Polyangium mundeleinium: one gene and its partner. Each later gene encodes a partner of the first gene's protein in a complex. Links are inferred from orthologs where the notes say so. Each region holds a gene or a part of one and is shown on either strand. Other genes may lie near its edges. The genes, in order: rodA and POL67_RS17070.

The links.
Region 2: the proteins of rodA (region 1) and POL67_RS17070 are in contact, whole or in part, in a crystal structure (PDB 6PL5), measured with the Thermus thermophilus proteins. The link is inferred for Polyangium mundeleinium from one-to-one orthologs. Residues at the interface, in WP_223903423.1 of Thermus thermophilus: Phe161, Val165, Phe168, Val169, Leu172, Pro198, Tyr199, Glu202, Tyr211, Arg212, Asp213, Gln220, Val221, Gln223, Ser224, Ile226, Ala227, Ile228, Gly229, Ser230, Gly266, Phe267, Val270, Leu274, Tyr277, Gly278, Leu281, Phe285, Leu289, Arg297; in WP_223903432.1 of Thermus thermophilus: Arg4, Ile5, His6, Leu8, Ala9, Phe12, Ala15, Leu16, Leu19, Gly20, Arg22, Ala23, Trp24, Leu26, Gln27, Val28, Tyr31, Tyr34, Leu36, Leu43, Thr45, Asp47, Lys156, Gln157, Gly158, Ser160, Val184, Leu201, Glu202.

The regions. Positions count from the first base shown.
Region 1 is NZ_JAQNDO010000001.1:7,893,262-7,903,037, forward strand. The notes cover bases 2,244-5,243. They hold rodA (rod shape-determining protein RodA), read right to left. Parts: upstream 4,311-5,243; coding sequence 3,177-4,310; downstream 2,244-3,176. Other genes in these bases: POL67_RS31415 (GTP-binding protein), read left to right, coding at 2,244-3,167; mrdA (penicillin-binding protein 2), read right to left, coding at 4,307-5,243. In the rest of the region: POL67_RS31405 (rhomboid family intramembrane serine protease), read left to right, coding at 1-780; POL67_RS31410 (PA14 domain-containing protein), read left to right, coding at 840-1,550; more of POL67_RS31415, read left to right, coding at 1,683-2,243; more of mrdA, read right to left, coding at 5,244-6,256; POL67_RS31430 (hypothetical protein), read right to left, coding at 6,253-6,780; rod shape-determining protein MreC, read right to left, coding at 6,805-7,692; POL67_RS31440 (rod shape-determining protein), read right to left, coding at 7,816-8,850; rpmG (50S ribosomal protein L33), read right to left, coding at 9,072-9,233; POL67_RS31450 (RNA recognition motif domain-containing protein), read right to left, coding at 9,473-9,776. UniProt on the Escherichia coli protein: Peptidoglycan polymerase that is essential for cell wall elongation. Also required for the maintenance of the rod cell shape. Functions probably in conjunction with the penicillin-binding protein 2 (mrdA).
Region 2 is NZ_JAQNDO010000001.1:4,253,949-4,263,699, forward strand. What follows is about bases 2,808-5,782. They hold POL67_RS17070 (penicillin-binding transpeptidase domain-containing protein), read left to right. Parts: upstream 2,808-3,364; coding sequence 3,365-5,200; downstream 5,201-5,782. Other genes in these bases: POL67_RS17065 (NHL repeat-containing protein), read left to right, coding at 2,808-3,139; POL67_RS17075 (FtsW/RodA/SpoVE family cell cycle protein), read left to right, coding at 5,197-5,782. Outside these bases: POL67_RS17060 (FG-GAP repeat protein), read right to left, coding at 1-1,476; more of POL67_RS17065, read left to right, coding at 1,529-2,807; more of POL67_RS17075, read left to right, coding at 5,783-6,273; POL67_RS17080 (glutathione S-transferase family protein), read right to left, coding at 6,410-7,033; POL67_RS17085 (hypothetical protein), read right to left, coding at 7,427-8,065; POL67_RS17090 (cytidine/deoxycytidylate deaminase family protein), read right to left, coding at 8,424-9,077; POL67_RS17095 (hypothetical protein), read left to right, coding at 9,488-9,751. UniProt on the Escherichia coli protein: Catalyzes cross-linking of the peptidoglycan cell wall. Responsible for the determination of the rod shape of the cell. Is probably required for lateral peptidoglycan synthesis and maintenance of the correct diameter during lateral and centripetal growth.

The DNA of each region.
Region 1 (9,776 bases):
ATTGGGCTCACGCTCCTGGTGTTTGCGGCGCAGGTGTATGTCGCGCTCCGCACGCGGGGCTCCGAGGACGCGCTCTCGGCGCTGCTTCGCCCGGCGCCGATCGACACCCTCCGGTTCGGGGCGGTCCACGTGCTGCTCGTCTTTGCGGAGCCGTGGCGGCTCGTCTCCGCGATCTTCGTGCATTTCGGCGCCTTGCACCTGCTCGGCAACATGTTCGTGCTCTCGTGGCTCGGCCGGATCGCCGAGCCCGCGGTGGGGCCAGCGCGCTTCCTCCTGACGTACGTCGCGGCGGGCGTCTTCGGGTTCGTCGCCTCGATGGCCTACACGCTCCTCTTTGATCCCTCGGGCGGGGCCCTCACGGCGGGCGCGAGCGGCGCCGTCTTCGGGATCATGGGGCTCGTGCTGGGGATGCTGTATCGACAGCGAAACCCGCAGTGGAAGCGGTTCGCCCTGCAAGCCGTGCTCCTCAACGTGGTGCTCGGCTTCGCCATCAACCAGGCGAACGTCGGCCTGCTCATCAACAACATCGCCCACCTGGGCGGCCTCGCCGTCGGGATCCTGCTCGGCGTGATTTTTGCTCGACCCGTGCGAGTTTCCAGCGGGAGCGGGAAATCCGACCTCGGGATGAACGTCGCCGCGGGTCTCGGCCTGCTCACGTGCGTGGCTTCGCTCGTCCTGGCACAGCTCTCGCCGACGTGGCGCGAGCTGCAACAGAGCGAAGAGCGTTCGTCGCGACGTGCGGTTCAAACGGGGGCTGTCGATTTCCAGACGAAGCGGTGATTGCAAATTCGGCTCTGACCGTCTACCGCCTCGTATCGATTTCTTCCCCAGGAGACGCCATGTCGCACAGCTCGCTTCGGCTCGCCCTTCTCGCCTCCGCGGTCGCCCTTGGCGGCTGCACCGTCTACGTCAACAACCGCCCGCCGACGAACCAGCAGCAGCAGCAAGCGCAGCCGGCACGGCAGCCGTCCCGCGGCATCCGCCGCCCGACGAACGCTCAGCGGCCCACCACCACGACGCCGACCGGCACACAAACCGGGACCACCAAGCCCGTCGTCGAGCCCCCGCGCATCAACGGCCGCACCGCCTTCGGCAACGGCTCGCTCGGCGCCTTCAAGGGCTACGCGTACGTGATCCCCGACACGACGACGAAGCTGCCGGACCTCTCGAAGATGGTCCCCTTCGCGACGCTGCTCACCGACAGCTTCATCGTCCAGCGCCAGGAGTTCTCCGGCGGCTTCCCCGGCGTCCTCGCCCAGGAAGAGTGGTTCGCGATTCGTTACGAGGGTGCCTTCGACGTCCCGCGCGACTCCCCCTACACGTTCAAGCTCGTCTCCGACGACGGCGCCATCCTCTACATCGATGGCGAGAAGCTCGTCGACAACGACGGCCTGCACGCGCCCCAGGAGGCCGCGGGCACGAAGACCCTCAAGACCGGCCGCCACCAGCTCCGCCTCGATTACATGCAGGGCAAGAAGGGTACGGTCGCTCTCACCCTCTCGGTGGGTGAAGGCGACGCCGCGCCGCGTCCCCTCGTGGGCGTTCGCTAGCTCTCTCGCGCGCGCATCTCCCCACGATCCCGACTCTCTCCGCCCTTCGTTCGCCCAACCCCTCGCAAGCGCCTTCGATCCTGCGGCTTATTCGACGCGGCGGGTGGCCATGATGCTATCGTCGCCTCGCGTATGGCGTCGGTGAACCCGCTCTCGCGGGAGCTCGTCTTCAAGATCGTCTATTACGGCCCGGGGCTCGGCGGGAAGACGACCACGCTCGAGTACATCCACGCGACGGCCAAGCCCGAGCACCGCGGCAAGCTCGTCTCGCTCGCGACGCCCGTCGACCGCACGCTCTACTTCGACTTCCTACCGATGCGCCTGCCGCCCATCCGCGGCATGAACGTGCGGCTGCAACTCTTCACCGTCCCCGGGCAGGTCTACTTCAACGCGACCCGCAAGCTCGTGCTCACGGGCTCCGACGGCATCGTGTTCGTGAGCGACTCGCAAATCGCGCGCGCCGACGCGAACCTCGAGAGCTTCGACAACCTGCGCGACAACCTCGCCGATCAAGGCCGAAACGTCGCGGACATGCCCATCGTCTTCCAGCACAACAAGCGCGACCTGCCCGACGTGCTCCCCATGGAGGAGCTCGACAGGATGCTGAACCGCTTCCGCGCGCCATCCCTGCCCGCGTCGGCGAAGACGGGCATGGGCGTGTACGAGACGCTGGAGCGGATCACGCAGGTCGTGCTCGCGGCGTTCGAGTCGCAGATCCCCGAGTCCGTGCGCGCCGCCGCCGCAGAGGCCTATGATCCGGCCGAAGAAGGGCTCGCCGCGGCGCTGCGCGACGCCTCGCGCAGCGATCGTCCGCCCGTGAGCGCCGCGATGATCAACCGCGTGGCCCCGAGCCGCGCTTGGGGCAGCGTGCCGCCCGACACGGGCATCGAGGAGCCCGAGGAGCTGAAGAGCCCCGCGATGCGCCCGCCTCCCCTGCCCGTCACGAGCTTCCCCGAGGCCCAGGAAGAGCCCACGCCGTCGAGCGCGCAGCTCGCGATCGCGCCGCCCGCCGAGGCGCCGATCCTGCCGAAGACGGAGTCCGTGCGGCCCGCGCCGCCCCCGTCCGTGCAGTCCCCGCCCACGGCTGGCAGGCCGCGCGCGCCCGAGTCGGTTCGCAGCCGGACGCGTGGCTCCGTCTTCCCTCCGCCGAAGCCGTTCGCGCCGCTCGTCCCGCAAGCGCCGGCGCCTCCGCCGTCAGCGCCGGCCACGAACCAAACGTCCGTGAACATCGCGGCGAAGGCCGAAGCTGCCGTGCACGTCGAGGCGCCGAGGGGCACCGGGCTTTCGTTCGCGGAGCTCTGGCCCGACGGCGATCACGCGCTCGTGCACAACGTCGAAGCGTCCATCGCGAGCGGTCGCTACGCCGAGGCGATCGAGCAGTGTGATGGGCTCGTGGCGCGCCAGCTCGCGAGCGCCGCGAGCTTGTTCGGCGCCTCGGATGCGCCGCGGGATCCTGGGGCGGTGCCGCTCTTGCTCGGGCTCGATGGACGCCGGTACCTGTCCTTCCGCGCGACCGTGCGCACGGCGCGCGGGGGCGGAAAGATGACCGCGCGCGACGCGCTCGCGGCCTACGCGTTCGCGGTCGACGCGCGGCTCGCGCGAAGCTCGATTCGCTGAAGGAACCGCCTAGAGGCGGTCCGGAGCGGGGACGACCGAGTAGCGGCGCATGGACACGTTCATGAGCAGCGCGACGCACATGAGCATCGTGGTCACGCTGGAGCCGCCGTAGGAAAAGAGCGGCAAGGTCACGCCGACGACGGGGAGGATGCCGCAGACCATCCCTGCGTTGATGAACGCATGCCAGAAGAGGATCGCGCCGCAACCGACGCCGAGCACGGCGCCGAAGCGATCCTTGGCGAGCGAGGCGATGCGGATCGACCACAAGCAGAGGAACCCGTAGAGCAAGACGAGCAGCACGCTGCCGGCGAAGCCCCACTCCTCCGCGAACACTGGGAACGGGAAGTCCGAGAACTGGTCGGGCAGGAAGTTGAACTGGTTCTGCGTGCCCTTCATGTACCCGTTGCCGAAGAGCCCGCCGTTGCCGATGGCCACGCGGGAGTGATGCGCGTGCCAGCCGGTCTTGAGGATGTCGTCCTCGGGCCGCAAAAAGACGGTCACGCGCGCCTTCTGGTAGTCGAGCAGGACGTAGTACCAAACGATGGGCGCCGCGGCTGCGACCGTCACGATGAAGGTGAGCACGCTCTTCCACCGGACCCGCGTGAGCGCGGCGATCATGAGGAAGACGAGGACGTGGATCGACGCGGTGCCGAGATCGGGCTGCTTCAGGATGAGCAGCGCGGGCACGCCCGTGAGCAGCGCGGGGACGAGCAGGTCCTTCAACGTGCGCCCTTCGCTGCGTGGATCGTCGTGAAGGAACTTCGCCAGCGCGATGACGAGGAAGACCTTCATGAACTCGCTCGGCTGGAAGCGGAAGGACCCGAACTCGATCCAGCGCTTGGAGCCGCGCAAGTCCTTCGCGAAGACGAAGACCAGGATGAGCGAGAAGACGCCGAAGGTGTAGATGGCGTAGCCGAGACGCTCGAGGTGGCGATAGTCGATGGCGACGAGGATCCCGCCGAGGATGCCGCCGAGCACGAGCCAGTAGATCTGGCTGATGTAGAGCTCGGCGCGCACACCCTGGTAGACGCTCGTCGCGCTGTAGAGGTTGACCACGCCGAGCACGGCGATGAGCGCCGCAGCGATGAAGAGTGGCCAGTCGAAGTGATCCCTCGCCCGGGGCGAGACGTCGCCGCGAATCAAGGCGTACCTCCACGATCGGGCTTCGGTTGCGTGCGTGCGCTACCGCCGTTGTTCCCACCGGCGCGCGTAACACGCTCGCGCGAGAGCTCGTTGTAGGCGCGGACGACCTCGAAGGCGACGGGGGCCGCGTGCTTACCACCGGCGCCGCCGTGCTCGACCAGGACCACGACCGCGACCTCGGGCGCGCGGGATGGCGAGTAGCCCGCGAACCACGCGTGCTCGCGGTTGAAGTACCACACGCGCTCGGCCTCGGCGCCGCGCGCGAGCTTGTGCGAGACCTGCGCGGTGCCCGTCTTGCCCGCCATGTCGACGCCGAGCACGCGTGCCTTGAAGGCGGTGCCCGCCTCGGAGTTCACGCCCGCGTAGAGCGCCTTCTGCACGAGCGAGAGGTTCTCGGGGCTCACGTCGATCTGCCGCCGCACGCGCGGCGCGAACTCCTGCACCACCGTGCCCGCGCTCGTCTCGACCGCGCGCACGATCTGCGGCTGGTAGAGCGTGCCGCCGTTGGCGAGCGCCGCGTACGCGAGCGCGAGCTGGAGGACGGTCACCGTCGTCGCGCCCTGCCCAATCGCCGCGTTGAGGCCAAAGCCGAGCCGGAACTGGCCCTTGTTGCGCAGGGTCATCCAGGCGCGCGTCGGCATGCGCCCCGCCGCCTCCGCGTTCACGCCGAGACCCGTCCTCGCGCCGAGGCCGAAGCGCTGCCCCATCTCGGCGATGACGTCCATGCCCACGCCGAGCTCGGCCGCGAGGCGGTAGAAGTAGACGTTGCACGACTCCGCGATCGCCTTGTGCAGATCCACCGGTCCGTGGACGTGCGTGCACCGGAACGGGCGCTTGCCGAAGGTGAGCCCGCCGCGGCAGTTCGTCGCCGCGCGAGGATCGATGAGCCCCTTCTCCAGCGCGGCGAGCGCCGTGAAGGGCTTGAACGTCGAGCCCGGCGGGTACGCGCCAGAGATCGTCTTGTCCAGCGCGGGCTTGAGCGGGTCCGAGTAGAGCCTGCGGAACGCGTCGCGGATGACCTGCTTGCCCGATCCGCCCGAGAGCGCGTTCGGGTCGTAGCTCGGCTTCGAGTAGAGGCCGATGATGCGACCCGTGCGCACGTCGATGAGCGCGACGCCGCCCGCGAGCTCAGGGCGCATCGCCTTCTCGATCGCGCGCTGGATGTCGGCGTCGAGCGTGAGCCGCAGATCGCGACCCGGGATCGGATCGACGCGCCGCGGATCCTCGATGATCCCCTCACCGCCCGGCCTTCGCCGTCCCCTCGCGTCGACGAGCACCTTCTCCCAGCCGCGCGTGCCGCGCAGGTAGCTCTCCCACGCGCGCTCGATGCCCGTCGCGCCGACACGATCGCCCTCGACGTAGCCCGCGCTGCGGAGCTGGTTCAGCTTCTCCGCGTCGACCTCGACCATGTAGCCGAGCGCGTGCGCGCCGACCTCTTCGTACGGGTAATAGCGGACCGGCACGGGCACGACGTCGACCGCGGGAAGCTCCGCGTCATGTGTGCGCAGCGTGGCCACGGCGTCGCGCGAGATGTCTTCCTTCAGCAGGATCTGCTGGCTCTTCCGGGGCCCATCGCTCGCGCGAAGCGTGGTGAGCAGCGCTTCGAGCCGCGCGCGCTCGTCCACGCCGACCCCGAGGTACTCGACGAGCTTCGGCCAGACGACCTGCATGTCGATCCTCTCGGGGACGACGTAGAGGTTGTACGAGGGCCGGCTCGCCGCGAGGATCTTGCCGCTCCGATCGCGGATGAGGCCACGCGTCGTCGCGAGCGTGACGCGACGGACGATGTTCTCGCGGGCGATCGCTTTGTTGTCGTCGCCCTCGATGATCTGGAGCAGGAACAGGCGCCCGATGAGGATGAGCTGGAGCACCACCATCGCGAGCGCGATCCAGCGGAAGCGGCGCCTGAACTCGCTGACGTCGGAGCGCTGAACGACGAGGCTCATCGCTGACCTCCTTCCCCGGGTCTCGGCACGTTGATGGTCGCTTGATGCACGCGCTCGGCGAGGCTGAAGACGAGTGGCGCGAAGATCGCTGTGCCGATCGCGTGCGGCGCGACGAGCGTCGCCAGCGCGCGCGGCCTCGCCGTGTCGGTCCCGAAGATCGCCGTCAGCACGATGATGAGCACGCCTTCGAGCAGCGCGAAGGCGAAGGCGAGCGCGACCTTGGTGAGGAGCGTCTGCGCGGCGAGGCGCACGCCCGCGGCGCGCGCGACGACGAACGTGGCGACCGTGATGAAGGTGAACAGACCGATGGGCGCGGCCGAAAACAGATCGAGCAGGTAGCCGAGCAAGAACGCGAGCGCCGCGCCGCGGGCGATCGAGTACTCGTGCACGCCCATGAACACCACGAGCGGCAGGAGCAGGCTCGGCGTGATCCCCGCGATCTGCAGCCGCCCGATCAGCCGGTAGAGGTTCGACTGGATGACGAGAAGGGCGATGCCGACAGCGAGAAATGCGGTGTTTCGCATCGTCCTCTCTCCTCCCCTCCGACCTTACCGCCGCGGCGTGGAAGAGCCAGCCGCGCCTGGCGTGGGCGCCTGGGGCTGGGCCTCCTCCGGAGGCGCGGAGGTGACGATGAGCACCTCTTCGAGCCGCGAGAAATCCACGGCAGGCGTCGCGTAGACCTGCTGGTAGATGCCGAAGTCCCGCTTCACGACCTGCGTCACCTTGCCGACGGGAATGCCCTTCGGATACCGCTTCCCGACGCCGCTCGTGACGAGCAGATCGCCGACCTCCACCTCGTCGGTGCGCTGCACGTACTCCACGCTGCAGAGGTACTTCGCCTCGTCGCCCGTCCCGCGGACGAACCCACGCGCGCCCGTCCGCTGCACGACGACGTCGACGCCGCTGCCCGCGTCGACGATGAGCCGCACGTCGATCGTGTCGCCCGAGACCTTGAGCGTCGTGCCCACGACGCCGTCGGGCGAGATCACGGGCTGGCTCGGCCTGACGTCGTTCGATTCGCTGTCGAGGGTGACGCGCGCGACGCGGAAGAACTCGTTCGTGTTCTTGCCCGTGACCACCGCGCTCACGACGTCGGTGCGGACGCTCGTGCGCAGATCGAGCAGGCGCCGGAGCCTCCGGTTCTCCTCTTCGAGCGACTCGAGCTTGCGCACACGCTCGCGGAGGCGCGCGTTCTGTGAGGCGATGCGCGCGTTGTCCTCCTTGACGTCGACCAGGTAGATGTAGTCGCCCCAGATGTTCGAGAGCCCGCGCGCGAGCGTCGCCGCGGCGTACTGGAGGGGCGTGGCGATCCGGACGATCACCTTGTCGGCGCCCGTGACCTTCCCGGGATCACGCATGCTGGCCCGGAGGAACCAGAACGGCACCGCCAGGGCGAGCAGGACGATGGCCAGGTCGCGGTATCGCTTGAAGTTCATGCGTCGAGCGGCGAGGCCGCCGGGAAAGCGGCTCGGATCACGCGGGAGAGGTCCCCGCTCTTCCCTCGATGCCACGAGAGACGCGCGGACGCTACCTGCACACGCGCTCCGGTCAACAGGCTGTCAGCTGATCGTGACTTCCTTCAGCAGCTCGAGGTGATCGAGCGCTTTTCCGCTACCCAGCACGACGGCGCTGATCGGATCGTCACAAACCATCACCGGCAGGCCCGTCTCTTCGCGGAGCAGCACGTCGAGATTTTTCAGGAGGGAACCGCCGCCGGTGAGGACGATCCCCTTGTCCACGATGTCCGCCGCGAGCTCAGGGGGCGTGCGCTCCAGCGCGACGAGCACGGCGTCGACGATCGCGTTCGTTGGTTCTGCAAGTGATTCGCGGATCTCGTCGGAGTTCACGACCACGGTCTTCGGGATGCCCGCGACCATGTCGCGCCCCTTGACCTCCATCGTGAGCTGCTGCTCGAGCGGGTACGCGTTGCCGATCGTGATCTTGATCCGCTCGGCCGTCTGCTCGCCGATGGCCATGTTGTACTTGCGCTTCATGTACGCCATGATGGACTCGTCCATCTTGTCGCCGCCGACGCGCACGCTCTGGGAGTAGACGATGCCGGCGAGGGAGATGACCGCGACCTCCGTCGTGCCGCCGCCGATGTCGACCACCATGTTGCCCGAGGGCTCGGTGATCGGAAGGCCCGCGCCGATGGCCGCCGCCATGGGCTCCTCGATGAGGTACACCTCGCGCGCGCCCGCGCCCTCCGCGCTCTCTTTCACCGCGCGTTTCTCGACCTCGGTGATGCCGAAGGGCACGCAGATGATGATGCGCGGCTTGACGAGCGTGCGGCGGTTGTGCGCGCGGGCGATGAAGTACCGCAGCATCGCCTCGGTGATCTCGAAGTCGGCGATGACGCCGTCGCGCAACGGCCTCACGGCTTGGATGTTCCCGGGCGTGCGCCCGAGCATCTCCTTCGCCTCACGGCCGACCGCGAGCACCTTCTTGCCGCCGCGGTTGTCGCGCTGCACGGCCACCACGGAAGGCTCGCAAGAGACGATGCCCTTGCCCTTCACGTAGATGAGCGTCGTGGCGGTGCCGAGATCGATCGCGAGATCGTTCGAGAACAGGCCGTAGAGCCAGTCGAAGATCATCGCATCGCCCTTGAAGCTTGGGGTCCGGTCCGCCCGAGACGTGCATTCATGCCGCACGGGCAGGCGGCGGTCCTATCATCCATGGTGGGTGGTCGCAACGAGAGCACCTGCTCAGGTCGGGCACACCCGTTCAGCAGCAAGCACGGGTGAACCCATGGCCATGCCATGGATCCACCCGTCAATCACGTTCGCACATGCACAGGCAGATCCGAGAAGGCCGATCAGCCCTTCGAGATCTTGCCTTCCTTGTGCTCGTAGTGCTTGCGGCACACCGGACAGAACTTCTTGATGACGAACTTGTCCGACATCGTCCGCTTGTTCTTCGTCGTGTGGTAGTTCGCCCGGCTGCAATTGCCGCACGTCAGCTTGATGATGTCGCGCATGGCTCTCTCCTGAAACTCACCGGTTTCGCGCCGGCTCGGTCACGGGCACGCTCACGTGCGAGCGCGCTGCGAAACGCCGCTCTCCACAACCCCGCCGCGACGGGGGGGCCCGAAGGAGGGCGGTAACCTACGGAATTTCCCGCCGCTGTCAACGTCGGCGAGCACGACCTTCGGCAAAGATCGCAAACGAGCCGTGACGGGCGAGCTCGAGCCGATGCTCGGACGCTCGCCCAGCCCGATCACTCGTCGTCTTTTCCGCCGTCCCTCCAGTCGTCGTCGCGGCCCCAGTTCTTGTTGTTGGAGCGACGTCCACCACCACCGCCCCCCGGGCCGTCCCCGTCGTGACCGGCACCGCCGCCACGACGACGACGATCGTCGAACGTCTTGCGTTGCGGAGGCGGAGGAGGCGCGGGAGCGTAGCCGCCCGGCCCACCACCACCGCCGCCATAGCCGCCGCCGCCGCCGCCGCCGCCGCCGCCGCCGCCATAACCGCCGCCGCCGCCGGCGTAACCGCCGCCGCCGGGACGCTCGGCGCCAGCCGGA
Region 2 (9,751 bases), 3.6 Mb from region 1 along the record:
GGTGCCAGCCGGATGCCTCTCGCACGCCCCGGCGCCATTACACATGCCCGTCGTTCCGCAGGTCTCGGGCGCCAGCTCCGCGCACTCCGCATCGGGATCGGTCCCCGCCGCGAGGGGCCCGCAGACGCCGTCGATGCCGTCGCCCTTCGAGGCCCCGACGCACGCCACACACGTGCCCTCGCACAACGTGTCGCAGCAGACGCCATCCGTGCAGAAGCCACTGGCGCAAACCGCGTGTTGGTCGCAGGGGGTGCCATTCTCGAGCCCCGGCGCAAGCGCGAGGATATAAGCCGCGCCCTCGATTTCGGGGGTCGTTTCATCCGGCGCGCCGATGAGCAGCGTGTCGCCCGACAGCGAAACGGAGGCGCCGAACGCCCCTTGCCAATCCTTGGGCTGCTCCTTCGGGAGGACCACGGATTCGAGCTCCCACGCTCCCGCCGAGCGGCGGAAGGTATGGGCACGGAACATGAAAAACCCCGTGTAGAGCATGCTGATGCTCGATCCCACGAGGAGCCGGTCGCCCTCGAGCGCCAGCGCCGCGCCGAAATTGTCCCATCCGAGCTGCGTGGGAGGCCAGGGCTCAGCCACCTGGATCCAGCCGCCGCCGACCCGCGAGAAGATCCGGCACCCGTCTTGACCTCCGAGCGCCAGGGTGTCCCCTTCCAGCGCCACCGCCCGGAGGTGGATGTCCGTCGGGATCTCCGCATCCTCGCTCCACGTGCTCCCTGCACGCGTGAAGGCGCGCGCCCCGAACCCGTGCGAGACGACGAGCGTATCTCCCGACAACCCGATGGCAGACACCTTCTCCTCGCTGCCGAGCCCGCTCGGGACGAGCCGGGCCTCCTGCGTCCAGGTGCCCCCCTGAAAGACGAAGACGTAGACCGCGCCGACGTCGCCGCTGCGCGGATCCATGACGGCGAGCCGATCCCCCGAGAGCACGACGTTCCACCCGAACTCGCGGGACCCGAGCCCGTCCGCAGCCACGACTTTCCCCTCCAAGGTCCATGCGCCCCCCTGCCGCGTGTAGGAGAAGACGGCGCCCGGGAGATCGGCGTCGATGTAGGGGGTGCCCACGGCGAGCCGATCCCCCTCGAGGGCCACCGCATCCCCGAATTCGTCGGAGAAGACCGTGCCAGGCGCTTTGAGTTCGGCCACCTCGCCCCAGGTGGCGCCGCTCCGCTCGAACAGATAGACGGCCCCGGCTTTGCCATCCGAACTGGCGGACCGACGCATGCCCACGGCCGCCGTGTCCCCGTCGATCGCCGTGGAGATACCAAACTGCCCGTTCCAGTGGGGCTTGCTCGGGATGAGCTTCGCCTGCTCGACGGCCGTGAGCAGCGGCTGGACGGCGAAGGCGACCTCGGGCTCGTTCTCGAATGCGACGTTCCGCCCCTCGCCACAACCGGCCGCGGCGCAAACCATGACCATCACCGAGGCCCCCCAACCGACGACCCTACCCCCGATTCGTTTCCACATTCGCCCATCCTACGTGATTTTCTTTGCGCGCGGCCAGGGCTACCCTGCGGTCATGGTGAACCGCGTGCCGGGCGTGCTCCGTCTGTTCTTCCTCGCAATGCTCGCCTCCGCGATGCCCGGTTGCGGCTCGCATGTCGAGCTGGCCGACGTCTGCGAGCCGCACGCGCAGGAGCTTTGTTATACCGGCCCGGAAGGCACCGAGGGCGTGGGCGCATGCCGCGCGGGCCTCCGAACGTGCGCAGGCGACGGGAGCGGCTTCGGCCCGTGCACGGGGGAGATCCTGCCGGCCTTCGAGGCGTGCTCCATCCCGGGGGACGAAAATTGTGACGGCACATCGGCCGTCTGCACCGGAGAGACCTCGTGGGCGAAGCGCTTCGCGAGCCCCGAGGACGAATTCGTGCGAAGCGCGGCGGCCACGGACGCCGGCGGGATCGTCCTCGGCATCGACCTTGTCGGCGCCCTCGACGTCGGCGGCCCCGTGGGCGTCGTCGAATCGGCCCTCGGGCAGGGGGCCTGCGTGCTCGAGCTCGGCGCGGAGGGCGATCCCCTCGGCGCGGAGGTCCTCCATGGAGGAGACGGCTGGGATTTCTTCGTCACCCATGGGGCAGGTCGGACCTCGGGCGTCGGGCGTTTTTCAGGCCCCGTCACGCTCGCCGGGGAGACGTTCACCTCGGTCAGCGACCAGGACGCGCTCCTCTTTTCGCTCGATCCTGCCGGCGATATCGTGTTCCGGAAGCAGATCAGCGCCTCCACCGCTTCGCTGTTCATCGACGCGATAGGGTCGAACGCGGCGGGGGATCTGCTCCTCGGGGGCGGAACGAGCGCGAACTCCCTGGACCTCGGCGGCGGACCTCTGGTGGATGCCGACGGCGTCACGTTCCTCGGGCGCTTCGACGCGGCGGGGAACCACATCTTCAGCAAGACCCTGCCGCCGGTGGAGGTGAACTCCACCCGATTCGACCCACAAGGAAACATCTTCCTCTCGGGGTACATGTACGATTCGGCGAACTTCGGGGGCGAGACGCTGACGAGCGTGGGACAAAAAGACTATTTCGTGGTGAAGCTCGGCCCCTCCGGCGAGCACCTCTGGAGCAAGCGCTTCGGCGGGAGCGGCATCATCTCCTCTTCCTATTCTTCCTATCTCACGATCGAGCCGGACGCCGCGGGCAACGTCTATCTGGCGGGCGTGTTCAGCGAGACCTGGGATTTCGGCGGCGGACCGGTCACGTCCAAGGCCTCCGAGGGGGCAGGTGACGCATTTTTGGTCAAGCTCGATCCGAACGGGAAGTACCTTTGGGGCAAGTTTTTCGGGAATGGTCAATACCAGTCCGCCAACGCCATCACCACGGACCCGAGCGGGAGCGTGATCCTCGGAGGGAGCTTCGGAGGGACTGTGGATTTCGGCGCGGGCGTGCTCCAGGCCTCCTCGCCGCTCTCGTTGGACATCTTCGTCGCCAAGTTCTCGCCCGACGGTGAACCCTTGTGGAGCCGGCGGTTCGGCGGAGGCAATGCCCTCTTCCTTTCCCCGAATGGGCTCGTCGTGGCCCCGTCGGGGCACGTCTACATGGCAGGGACGGTCTACGGAGATCTCGATTTCGGCTCCGGCGACCTCAAAGCCACCCACGCTGGGGCGGACGTGTTCGTCGTGAAGCTCGACCCGTGAAGGGCCCGCGCTCCCGGACGTTTTCGCGCGGGGGCCCGTCCCCGAGCGGAATCCCCTGCATACGTCCTCTGAAAGCCGCTCCCGTCGTCCACGTGTCGGACACCGTCCGATTCGCGGAATTGACGCGTCGCTCGCCCGCTACGAAGGGGAAGACCGGCGGGCCCTCGCCGCGTTCCTCTTTGCTCTCACGACGCGTGATGACCCCTCGATGTACGGAGGACCGTGATGCCCGACGACACCGCCCCGATCCCCGATGTCCACGAGGCGACGAGCGCCCTCGACGCGCGCACCCACCTCGGACGCCGCGTGCGAGGCATGTCGTGGTTCGTCGGCGCGGCGCTCCTCGGCCTCGCGGCGCGCGGCGTCCACCTGCAGATCGTGCACGGCGCAGAGCACGCGGCCCGCCTCGAAGCTGCCAGCGTGAAACGAGTGCGCCTCGCGCCGAGCCGCGGGGTGATCCGCGACGCGCGCGGCCGCGTCGTCGCCGAGGATCGCGTCGCCGTCGACGCCTACGTCGTCCCCGATCGGATGCTCGCCCGACCGGAGGAGAAGGTGCCCCGCCTCGCTGCCGCGCTCGGCCTCAGCGATGACGAGCGCAGCCGCCTCCGCCAGAAGCTCGACGCTGTGCCCGCAGCGAAGCGCGGTCAGTTGCTCCTCGTGCGCCGCGACGTCCATCCCGAGCGACTTCAGGCGATCCGCGACGACCGCGCGCTCTCCTGGATCAAGCTCGTCGAACGAGCGGGGCGGCGCTACCCGTTCGGCTCCCTCGGCGCGCACGCGATCGGGTACATGAACGAGGTCTCGCCGGCCGATCTCGCGAACGATCCAGGCAAACGGCCGGGCGATCGCGTCGGCCGCACCGGCGTCGAGCGCGCGCAGGATCGAGCGCTGCGCGGCACGCCTGGCCACGCCTTCGTGGCCGCGACGCACCGGGTCGTCGTGCCCGCGGGGCGCGAGGGCACGGCGCCCATCGCCGGACACGACGTGACGCTGACCCTCGACATGGATCTCGAGCGCGCGCTGGACGAGGCCTTCGACCGCCACGACCAGCGCAAAGGCGCCGCGGTGCTGATCGACGTGCACACCGGCCGCGTGCTCGCGATGACATCACGACCCGCGTTTGATCCCAACCTGCTCGATCGCGGCGTGGCCGTCCCCGCGGCGGGCTCCGAGCTCGACCGCGCGCTTCTGGAGACGGCGAAGCCGGGCTCGACCATCATGCCCTTCACGGCGCTGGCGGCGCTCGCGTCCGATCGCGCCGCGACAGAGCATCCGGTCGAGTGCAAGGGCGTTTACCCGTTCGAGTCCCGGTTGTTCCGCTGCACGCACGCCCACGGTCGGCTCGATCTGGATCACGCCCTCGCCGAGAACTGCTGGGTGTGGTTCTACGATCAGGCCGCGCGGCTCGGGCTCGACGCCATCGTCAGCGAGGCCAGGCCGTTCGGGTTTGGCGTGCCCACCGGCATCGAGATCGGCCGAGAGCTCGCGGGGCTCGTACCGACCCGCGCCTGGTACAAACGCTTCGAGCCGGGCCCCTTTCACGCGGGTCACGGCCTCGTCGCCGCCATCGGGCAGGACAACGTGTGGGTCACGCCCATCCAGCTCGCGGTGGCCTATGCAGCGCTCGCCAATGGCGGCACCGTGCGCACGCCGCAGATCGTCGTGAGCGACGTGCCAGCGCCCGCGCGGCAGGTGGACGTTCCAGCCGCGGATCTCGCGCGGATCCGCGTCGCGCTGCGCGCCCGTGCGAGCGAGCTCAGCGGGTTGCAAGCCAGCGTGGCCGGCACGAGAGGCGCGTCCGACTCGCGCGAGTTCTTCCTGGTGCCCATGACCGACATCGAAGCGGAGGACGGTCCACGGGACGACGAGCCGCCCGCGCGCCCCATCCGCATTCCGGGCACGAACGGCTGGTTCGCGGGCTTCGCGCCTGCGGACGTCCCCGAGGTGGCCATCGTCGTCCTCGTCCAGGGCCGGTTCTTCTCGTCGCACCGCGCCGCGACCGCCATCGCGGACGACGCGCTCCGCGCCTACTTCGCCGGCAAGGAAAGAGGCTCCCGATGACGCGCGTCTTGCGAAACCGTCCCATCGTCGTCGTCGTCGCCGCCGCCGCCGCGCTCGCCGCCGTCGGCCTCGCGACCGTGCACGCGGCGGGGCTCGCCCTCCCGGGAAGGAGCGCGCTCTGGCCCCGGCAGCTCGCGTGGCTCATCGTCGGTTCGGCCGCGGCGCTCCTCGTTGCGCGCGCGGATCTCCGCCGGCTAAAGGACCGCCGAGCGCTGCTGATTCACGGCGCGCTGATCCTCGCCACCCTCGCCACGTTCGCCGCGTCGGGGGTCCACGACACGCACCGCTGGCTGCACCTCGGGCGCCTCCACGTGCAGCCGTCCGAGCCCCTCAAGCTCGGCCTCGTGCTCGCGCTCGCGAGCTGCTTTTCTCGTCCCGCCGAAGGCCCGCGACGGCTCCGCGATCTCGCGCTCCCGGCGGGGCTCCTCGCCTGCACGTTGATCCCCGTACTGCTCCAGCCGGATCTCGGGACCGCGGGGGTGCTCGCGCTGATCGCCGCGTCGGCTCTGGCGCTCGAGCGCTTTTCGCGCGGCGCTTGGGTCACCCTGGCCATCGGCGCGATCGGCAGCCTCGCGACCGTGTGGCTCACCCTGCACGACTACCAGCGCGCGCGCCTCGCTGCGTTCGTTCACGGCGCCGATCCGCTGACCACCGGCTACCACAGCGACCACGCGTTGCGGCTCGTCGGCGCCGGCCGCCTCCTCGGCGCCAGCAGCTTCGCGGGGAGCGAGCCCTACCCGCTGCCCGAGGCCCACGGCGACTTCGCCTTCGCGGTCTGGGCGTACGAGCACGGCTTCGCCGGCACGGCGCTGGTGCTCGCGCTCTACCTCGCGCTGGGGCTCGCCGCGCTGCGGATCGCCGCGGGCGCGCGCGACCGCTTCGAGGCCCGCGTCGCTGTGGGCGTCGCGGCGATCGTGTTCTGGCAGGCGGTGATCAACGCCGGCATGGTGATGGGCCTGCTCCCCGTGGTGGGCGTCACGCTGCCGCTGATCTCGTACGGCGGCTCGAGCGCGTTCACGTGCCTCGTGGGCGTCGGGCTGCTCGCGAGCGTGGCCCGGCGGAACACCCTCTGATGGAGTGGAGGTAGATCACGCAGGATCAGCCCGGAGGAAACGAGACGTCGGGGCCAGTCAGCAAACGTCGCGCCAGGGCGCCACAGTCATGGCGCTCGCATCGATGAAACGCGCTGAGCGAGAGCCAGGAACGGGGTCAACCCGCGAGGCCGAGCTCCTTCATGATCGCGGCGTTGCGCGCTTCAGCTCGCTGGAGGGCGGGCCGCTGGGCGAGGCGCTCGGCGTAGGCGACGAAGGAGGGGCGCTTCTCGAGCATGTCGAAGCGCAGCATGTAGCGGATCGTGCCGCCGAAGATCACGTCCGCCATGGAGAACGTTTCGCCGAGGATGAATGTGCGGTTGGCGATCGCCGACTCCATCGAGTCGAGCATGGCCTCGTAGGTGCCCCAGCCGGCCGATCCGGGCTTGGCTTCCCAACCACCCGCCTTGGCCATGGCGCCGGGCTCGATGACCGCGGGGGCGAACGCCGCCCATCGCAGGTACGTGCCCCGTTCTCCGGTGTCGACCTTCGGCGCGAGCGTCCCGTATGCGTAGCGATCCGCGAGGTAGAGGGCGATCGCCGCCGCCTCGGTGACGACCGTGTCACCGTCCTCGAGGATGGGGAGCTTGCCCATCGGGTTCAGCGCGAGGATCGCAGGGGTCTTGTGTCCACCCTTCGGCATGTCGACCTGGTGGATCTCGTATGCAACCCCGACCTCTTCGAGCGCCCAGACAGTGCCGGCCGCGCGGGAGAAGGGGTGGTGATAGAGCGTGATCGTCATCGGAGACTCCTGTCGTCGAGGGAACTGGCGCTCGGTGTACCGACCCCGATCGCAGGACACAAGCGCATAGAGCAAATTTACGCATCGGCGGTCCACGCGCCGAGAGCCCCGCGCGGGCGTGAAACCGCACCCCATGAAAACGCGGCGGCGGCGCCATCGCGCATGCCCGAGCGAGAAAGTCGTAGGGATCCAGCACGACGCACCTCGTCCCGTCACGCCACACTTTTTGGAGCTCGTACCGGACGTTGCTGGCAGCCGCAGAAACGACAAGCATTCTCCATCCATACTCGCCTGCCGCACGTACACCCCATCCAGCACGAGCGTATGCGCCCGCCGCCGCTCCCGCTCCCGCCACCGCAGGACGGGTATCCCATTCATCGCCGCGCCTCCGACTCAACGCTTGCGATAGAGCAAGCGGACTGCGTTGTCGTACGAGCTTACGTACGCGGCCGCTTCGGCGCGGCTCGAGCGCTTGTGATACACCGCGCTCTCGCCGTCTTTCTGGGAGAGGTCCACCACGTCACCGCCGCCGGGGATCATGATTTTCACGAAATGATCGCCGCGCTGATACACGTATTCGCCCGGAGATAGCTCCCTGAACACCGTCGCGACGTCGGAGGACGACTTTCCGGCCAGGTCGAGCGCCAGCGTGTAGTGGTTCCCCTGGAGGTACGCTTTCACCTGCGGGACATCGCCGACGCTGCTACTCCCGGTCAGCCCGAGTGCGTAGTCTCCGCAGTTGTATCGCCAATCAGGGGAGGTTACCCGGTCGAATCCGGGGTAGCGAAGGTCGAAGAATTCGTTGATCGTCGCGGAGGTGATGGGGTTGAGCGGCCCGTCCGGCCCCAGCCGGCTGAACACCTTCCCAAGGTCGAAGACCCCCTCTCCGAGCCCGACGGAGGAGGGATCCCATCCACGGAGCTTCAGGAGATACCAGTCGCCCGGGCCCAGCGCGTTCGGGGCCGGATCCCCATCAATCTCTTCCACTTCTTCGGGGCGGGGTCTCGCATACTCGTTGACGAGCGCCCACACACTGGGAGGGAACCCCGTCGGGTCATCGGCTCTTTGCACCGCCGTCCCCCCAGATACCCTTCGCGGGGCGACGGTCGCGGGGTGAGGCGGGTGGGGCCTCGGGCTCGTCGCCGCCACCTTTGGCTGGGCCACCGTCGCCGGGTGCGGCGGCCGCGCAGCCCGGCCGCCCGGGGAGACCTGCGGCTGCGCGACCGTCGCCGGGTGCGGTGGCCGCGCCGGCGAGCGGCCCATCGCCGGCCTGGGCTGGACGGTCGTCGCCGGGTGCGGCGGCCGCGCGCCCGATGGATCACGAGAGATGGAGCGATTTCGCGGCATGTTCAGGTTTGATGAATCGACAGGTGGGTATGCGCCAGGTGGCTCACATCGTCAGGTTGGCGACGACGAGCTGGTCGACGTTGGTGGCGTCCCCTGTCTCGTCGCGGAAGTAAAAGCGCACGTTGGGCCGGGCGTCCGGGAGCCTCGCGTCGAACGCCTGCAACACCGGGCGGCACTGCGAGCAAGGGAGCTTCGAACCAGCGATGTAGACCCGCGTCTTACCCTCCAGCCTGCTCGAGCTCCCGATCCACTCCACCAGGTTCTGCTCGGCGTGGTAATCCCCGCTGATGAATTTGGCGTTGTCGACCGTGTCATAGCGGGTGTTGGTGTAAGTCACGCCGACGACATCGAAGGTGTGCTTGACGGCCTTCTTCCATGCCTCGGAGGCGATGTAGTTTTGTTCGTTCGCCACCGCCGTCCGATATGCACGCCGCATGGCTGGAAAGGCCCCCAGGCCCCCCGTGAGATAATCGAGCTGACCGGGGTTCACGGAGATCTTCAAGCTCAGGTTGTCGTCGTCCGCGCCGTAATACAAGGCCTGCACCTCCTGGAGCCGGCCGTCGTTCGCCTTGCCGATGTCCAGCAGGGCCGTGCACAGCTGGACGAGCTTGTAGGTCCGGTTGCGCGCGGTGTCGTTGTCCGCGCCCGCCCTCTGGATGACCCGGCTGGCCGAGGGCTGCGCCTTCGGCTGAATCACCTTCGCGGCGTGCGGCGGGGGCGCCGAGATGCGCCCGAAGGGAACCCTCCGCTGAAGCACCGTCGCCGGGTGCGGCGGCAGGTCCGGGCGGGCGGATGTGGCGGGGTGAGGCTTGCTCCTCGCGGGGGCGTCTTTCTGGCTCGGCAATGAGGTGCACCTTCCCCGCGCACGGTGGCACTTCGTGCCTCCTCGGGCCAAGAACGCACGACCCGGTAACGTACCGCGTCCTCCGGTCGATGCCGCTCGAACCGGTCGCCGCCATGCCCCTTCCTCAACAGCGGCACACAATCAGATCCCGCCGCCGCTCCCGCTGTTGGAGACCAACATGCTGCGCTCTCGAATGAGCAGCCCTACCGGGGCAACGCACGGGGGCAAAGCGGAGGCGGGGCGCGCTCGGCGCCTTCTGCGCTTTGGCCGGGTCGCTGCTCCTCGCGTGCAGCGGTTGCGGGCCCGAGGTCGAGATCGAGCGCAGCCCCGTGAGGCACGCGGACGGCCACTTTCAGGGGCTCGTCGTCGGAGGATCGGAGCCCGACGGGGCGTTTGTCGTGGCGCAGCTTCGTGCGCAGAAGCCGGGGATGGCGCCCTATCGGCCGAGCGCCGAGGCGAAGCGCGAGCTCGACGCCGCCGCCAGCGCGCTCCGCCCTGTCGTGGAGCACCTTCGCGCAGCCGGCGTG